2 regions of the Bhargavaea sp. GQ12 genome follow, and region 1 is predicted to be linked to the other one. Evidence: riboswitches for the same ligand, from Rfam matches in the RefSeq annotation. Region 1 holds a riboswitch; the other holds the start of a gene.
The links. A riboswitch is a leader RNA that binds a small molecule or an ion and turns the genes downstream of it on or off. The one in region 1 is predicted to bind lysine.
Positions count from the first base shown of each region.

Region 2: another riboswitch for lysine. It lies ahead of AC6CHQ_RS09045 (Na+/H+ antiporter NhaC family protein); the one in region 1 lies ahead of dapA (4-hydroxy-tetrahydrodipicolinate synthase).

Region 1 is NZ_JCAXEU010000007.1:50,567-53,987, reverse strand. Features, by position in the region: gene AC6CHQ_RS08435 (MarR family winged helix-turn-helix transcriptional regulator) at 1-55, shown strand, start outside; lysine riboswitch at 1,132-1,310, shown strand; gene dapA (4-hydroxy-tetrahydrodipicolinate synthase) at 1,469-2,350, shown strand; gene dapB (4-hydroxy-tetrahydrodipicolinate reductase) at 2,352-3,089, shown strand; gene parC (DNA topoisomerase IV subunit A) at 3,396-3,421, opposite strand, start outside.
Region 2 is NZ_JCAXEU010000008.1:35,760-39,180, forward strand. Features, by position in the region: gene AC6CHQ_RS09045 (Na+/H+ antiporter NhaC family protein) at 1-1,361, opposite strand, end outside; lysine riboswitch at 1,494-1,671, opposite strand; gene yunB (sporulation protein YunB) at 1,732-2,508, opposite strand; gene AC6CHQ_RS09055 (bifunctional metallophosphatase/5'-nucleotidase) at 2,551-3,421, opposite strand, start outside.

The sequences.
Region 1 (3,421 bases):
CATTGTCCGATCCCTGCGGCAATTACATCGGATTCTTGGCGGAAACAACGGCTGATTTCCGCCTGACTAATAGATGCAATATGCAAATTCAATAATTGCAGAAAGAAAGCATTGGGGTTGAGAGCGTGAAAACCCTAAGTGATATTCTGATAATTGTAATTCGCAAGTATAATGGTTGCGTTAACGTGAGTATTTGATTTTGATTTGCAAACAAGTTGCAAATAATGATTGCATGCAGTGTTCAGCTAAGTAACTTCTAAATAACTTTGTGCAGCCAGCTAAAATATGAATCATACAAACAGCGGCTGAATATTGAGTGATACACAGCAAAACGACAAAATGAGAAACTGGCTTTGAGATATAGATCATATAGGGCGGGCCACCGAAATCAGCAGTCGTAAAGATTTTTATCTTAGTCCAAGTGCGTCAGAACTCGGAGTACTGAATTCACAGCGGACACTTATTTTATAGATCTGAATTCGGCAAAGCCATCAGTCCGGCTGATCATCAACAAGACAGCTATGCAGACGGGCAACTCAAGGAGCCATAAGACGTGAACAGACGGCAAACTTATAAAACTGGTCAGCCTTAAGGTTGGTGACTTAAAGACAAATGTATGTATGATGGGAGAGCAGCTTGAATGCTGTAAAGGGCTTCTCTTATTTTTAGTTTACATAATTTCTATTTTCGGAAGTTACGTATCATTAAGTAGTATACTTAAGACAGTGAGACGAAATTGAATTTTCGGGCCTGAAATCGGTTTTAGATACTGGGCTTCGCTGTTGTATGTACTATTATAAGACCCCATGGTGTCATGAACCCGGGTTCTTTTGGTCTCACAACTCAGATCTGGTGCTTCATCTCAATACCGTTTAATTGCTGCAGTCCCGTCTCATTTCTATTTGAGACGCATTCTGAAGTCGATTCAGCCTTTTTCTTTGCTGCATGATCTTAAATACCGATCCACCATGTTTCTGTCCGGACACTTGTTTTTACGGTCCTAACAGCTGTTTTCCATCTCATAAGTCGTGTTCTTTGATTTCTTTCGCTGAAAGTTTGCACAAAACACGTTGCATTCTTTGTTTCTTCATGTTAACGTAGTACACAAGATTCGAAATAACAAAATTTAATAGCAATGGATGAGGAGCAAAGATCATGAGTACCCCGCTGCAACGGCTGCAGACCGGTAGCGGGCGGAAAGGGAGATTTGCCGAAACGGGGTTTGGTTTGCAGACTGTCCCCCGTTGGACTGCATATGAACAATATGCAGGCTGTCATTATTCTCGTAATAATGGAGTGCTTCCACTTGTGACCTCAGGGTCGTGCATCATCGCCTATCACAAGCCGGAAACCTACCGTTTCCGGCTTTTATTTATGCCGATGCATGGGACATTTCATCCATTGTCCGGGCGTTTGTGCCGGAAACCGGGAGACCGGAATACATTATGGATAGAAAGAGGGATTTTACATGACACATCTATTTACTGGAGTAGCCGCAGCAGTCACCACCCCATTCACGAACGAGGAAGTCGATTACAACAGCTTCCGCCGCCACCTGGAGTTTCTCATCGAGAACAATATCCAGGCGCTCGTCATCAACGGCACGACAGGAGAAGGCTCGACGCTCACTGCCGAAGAAAGCAGACGTCTCCTTGAAATTGCAGTAGAAACGGCTGCAGGCCGTGTTCCGGTCATCGCCGGAACGGGTTCGAACTCCACCGCCGAGTCGATCCGTGCTTCCCGCGAAGCGAAGGAGATCGGTGCGGACGGCCTCATGCTGATTACCCCTTATTACAACAAGACGAGCCAGCGCGGCCTGATCCGCCATTTCGAGGCGATCGTGAATGCTGCGGAGCTCCCGGCCCTCCTCTATAATGTCCCTTCCCGCACAGGTATGACGATCACTTCTGAAACGGTGCTCGAACTCAGCCGTCATCCTTATATTGTCGGCTTAAAAGATGCCACCGGTGACCTTAATTACATGTCCCAGGTGCGCCTCGTGACGGATCCGTCATTCGCACTGTACAGCGGAAACGACGATACGGCGCTTCCGTTTACTTCCCTCGGCGGCCAGGGGGTCATCTCGGTTGTGGCAAACGCGGTGCCCGCCCAGTTCCAGGAAATGTACGAACAGACATTCACCAATCTGACGCGTGCACAGGAGCTTCACTACCGCCTGACCCCGCTGATCAGCGCGCTGTCGGTTGATGTGAATCCGATTCCGATCAAGGTGCTCACATCGCACCTCGGCTTCGGCGACTATGAAGTACGCCTCCCTCTCCTGCCGCTGGAAGAGGAGGAGCAAAGCCGCCTGATCCGGCAGTTTGAATCAATGATGATGGAGGTTTGACATGAAATTGCTGCTTTGCGGGTACGGCGCGTCGAACAAACGCGTCGCCGCCCTTGCCAAGGAACGGGGACATGAGATTGTGGGTGTGCTGCTTTTGCGCGGCCAGTCGGCTGACGGCTATCCGGTTTACCGGCCGGATGAACGCCTTCCGGAAGCCGATGCGGTCATCGACTTTTCGCATCCTGTCCTCACGAAAGCCCTGCTTGCTGCGGACACCGGACTGCCTCTGGTGATCGCAACAACAGGAGAAAAGGAAGTTCTGATTGAACAGATGAAGGAAAAGGCGGATCGCCAGCCGATTTTCTTCAGTGCAAACATGAGCTACGGGGTGCATATCCTGACGGAGATTGTCCGCTATGCCACCTCCCTCCTTCCTGCCTTCGATATTGAAATGACCGAGCGCCATCACCGCAAAAAGGTCGATGCACCAAGCGGGACGATCATCAAGCTGTATGATGCCATCGCATCTGCCCGGCCATCTGTCCATCCCGTGCATGACCGTTCCCAGACGGAAGGCGCGCGTACCGACGAGGAGATCGGCATCCATGCGGTACGCGGCGGCACGATTACGGGAGACCATGAAGTCCTCTTTGCCGGGCACGATGAGACAATCACCATCGCACACCACGCCCAGTCCAAGGACATCTTCGCATCCGGCGCACTTAATGTTGCAGAGCGCCTGATCCATAAGGAAAACGGCTATTATACTTACGATAATCTCGGAATCGGCGATTCCTGAAAAGATTAAAAGCGGAGGGCGCTTGCCCTCCGCTTTTTCTTATGCCTGGTAACATTGCTGCTGCGATTTCGTCATTCGTTTCAATAGTTTCGTCATTCGGCCTTCTGATTTCGTCATTCCACCGGATGATCTCGTCATTGGAGTTCCCGACTGGGGCGAATGACGAAATTGAGCCCGTGAATGACGAAATTGCGGGCGCGAATGCAGAAACCGACCCTATGAATGATGAAACCGGCAACATAATGATTCAACATAAACTCCCCCTGCCCGCTGCCTTGGTGGCCTGCGGACAGGGGGAGTATTCATTTATGCCTGTTCATTTTCTTTAGTTT
Region 2 (3,421 bases), on a different contig from region 1:
GTCGAATCTGAAATCGGCGAACAGTGGTCACCGAATACTGCGCCGCCGAGTACTGCAGCAAGAGACGCGATCAGCATCTCGGGGGCCGCGTTCAGCATGATTTCCCCTGCTATCGGAAGCAGGATACCGAACGATCCCCAAGATGTCCCTGTCGAGAACGCCATGACGCCCGCGAGGACGAACATGATCGCCGGAAGGAGTTCTACAGGAATGTTTGCTCGTTCAACCACTCCGGACAGGAAGGCGCCTGTTTCGAGTTCACCGATCAGATACGTAAGCGCCCATGCGAGAATGAGGATGGATACCGCCGGCATCATTGCCCGGATACCGCTGGTGAATGCAGGAACGATAAAGTCTGACTTGCGGAAGTCTCCCTTCCCCGGCTGGGTCATGAACAGAACCAGCGCGACCAGCACTCCGGCGATGCCCCCTGCGAGAAGTGACACCGGAACATCTGTCATCTCAAAAATGGTCCAGATATCCGAGCGGCCGTATTCAGCCATGCTTCCGCGGTAGCCTGTCAGCATCATGGCGCCGAATGTGACTGCGACAAGTGTGATAATCGGAAGCACAAGGTCGATGACACGTCCGTTGTTGTGGACAGGGAACTCTTCTTTGAGCTCACCCGGCACTTCCTTATTCGGATCAAACAGTTCACCTTTTTCGATGGCACGGCGCTCATGCTTGCGCATCTCGCCAAAATCGAAATTGGTGATGGCCGCGAAGAACACGAAGACCAATGTGGCAAGCACATAGAAGTTCATCGGAATCATGAGCAGGAATGCTTCAAGTGCGGAATAAGATACGACGGAAGCACCGGCGAGAATCGTACCGATCACCCCGATGAGGTATGCGCCCCAGCTGGAAATCGGAGCAATCGAGCAAATCGGCGCAGAAGTCGAGTCGATGAAATAGGCCAGCTTCGCCCGTGAAACCTTATGCGAGTCCGTGACAGGCCGGGCGATCTGTCCGACTGCCAGCGCATTAAAATAATCATCGACGAAAATCAGGATTCCGAGAAAGACCGGAAGCAATCTTGCCCCCCGGCGGGTCCGGATGCGCTTTGTCGCCCATTCGGCGAATGCACGGCTTCCGCCCGACAGACTGACAAATGCCGTCAGTACGCCAAGCAGAAGGACGAACAGCATGATAAAGATGTTATAGGTATTCAGCCCGCCGTCCCAGAAGCTGATTGTGAGTGCCGTCCAGAACGACTTGAGAGACGCCAGCGGACTGAATGAGGCTACAATCAGTGCGCCTGCGATGATTCCTGTGCCGAGCGAGAGAAGCACGCGTTTCGTGACCAGCACCATGACAATGGCGATCAGCGGCGGCAGGATCGAAAGTATTGTACCTGACATGTTTCCATTCCTCCGTTTCCGAAGGGGTAAAAGCCTGTTTGCAAAAGCTAAAACGACCGGCACCCTGCGCTGTTGCGCAAAAGGAAGCCGGCCGTAACTAAGTTCGTCAGTTGGAATGCATCATCACAACGTACGATCTGTAGCTCTCCATGCGGGCCTTCCCGCATGACAGTGCCATCCCTGTTCGGAATGGCCCCAGCGGACCTTCGCTGACTTTCCGGTCCACTTCGGCAATGCTTCCTTTTACGCACGGTCATCGTTGTCAACTCACGTGTGCTACTCATAAGCGATTGCGGCCTCTACCCAATCGATTCTATTTATACCATGTCAACGATCATAGCAGATGAACCTGAAGTTTGCAATAGGAGATTTAGTCTTCCGGGAGCGGGATCGGCACTTCGATGGACGGAGGGTCCACATTCTCTCCTTTATTGAAGATATGCGGCACCTTGCCCTGCACAAGGCCGATGGCAATTGGAATCTGTTGCTGGACAGTGGACTGCTTGGATGCAAACGGCACGATAATCTGGACATTTACCTGGATAATGGCGTTTACCTCGACAAGCGCATTGTTGATGCCGAACTCACGGATCTCAGTTTTGGCGTTGGCGTGGACATTGCCGATTACATGGAAGCGGATCGGGACTTTCGGGCCGAGGTTCCCGAGCATTGGCATACCGATCGCCTGACCGAGCGGCACGAAAAACACGATGCCGTCTCTGTCCTTCATCGTTTCCACATCATACTCGATGTTCTCGATTTTGGGCAGCGCGCTCAGGTCCCCTGCCTCGGCCATTTCAAGGTGGTCCTCGACCAGGCCATGAGTTTCCGCGATGAAGCGGTTGATGATTTCCGTATTCAGCTTGGCCGTGACAACTTCCGACTGCTCGGCAGGGACGTACTCGATGATGTCGTTAACATCAAGGACATTTGCCGTCCGTGCATCAATGGCCTTGGCGATCACTTGTGAGGCAATCTTTGCCGTTTGCACTTCCGCGTACTCGGTCAGTGCAGGTGCAAGCCTGGCATTGATAAAATAAAACATTCCCACCACCATGATGAGTCCAACCGGGAGGAGGAGCGGCAGGAGCCGCCTTTTTCCCGCTCCGGGTCGCAGCCTCCTCCTGCGCGCATAAGGAAACTTCAATAAATAATCCCCCTGCCCCATCTTACGGGGAGAGGGATGGATTTATGAGGAGGGTGCACCAAACTTCCGGATTGCGTATCCGGCAAGGACATCCCGGATAAATTCCGGCATGAAATATTCTTTTTTGGCCTTCTTGAATGCCGGAAAAAAGAAACCATAGGTGAACAGATCCAGTGTTGCCAGCCGGTACTGCCTGTCCGGTTCAACCGGATTGCCGGCCACATGCAGCCTGCCGTCCGAACCGCGGCCCATTTTGTGATGGATCATCGCCCCGACCACCTCGCCCCGAAATCCGAGTCCTTTAAGCCGGATGTCCGGCCACTCGGCATCCAGGCTCAGCTCATATGCCTCCTCCACTTCAGTGCCGGTCAGCGTAATGACACACGGATTGATCGGATGTGGCAGGAGACGGTGCAGGTCCATCCCGGAAACGGTGCCTTCCGGTAGTCCGCCGAGAAAGATTCCCGAGTTGAACATGGCGCAATCTGCACCTGTATGGGAAAGGAGTGCATCAGCAAACAGGTCGGAAAGTGCGGTGGGACCGGCCCAGCCCCCCCGGAGTTCGTAAGGTGTCTGGAATACGGTTGCCGACAGCAGTTCCGCCGCCTTCTTCCTTAACTGACGGTCATAGCTCGTGTCGTCATCGGGTATGGGCAGTGTCTCCGTGTCGTGGACCTTAGCCGTTGCTTCGACGACCCGCCCTTCCGAATGATCGAACGTCAGCGTCACCTCGCCTATATACTGTCCCCATTTTCCGGCTGCGGCGATCAGCGTGCCGCCGACCTCCCTGCCGTCCGGATACAGATGATGGGTATGTCCGCCGAGGATGACATCAATCTTGCCGCCCGTGTGCTCCGCAAGCCGGTCGTCCTCCGAAGACCCCATATGCGACAGGCAGACCAGAATGTCAGAC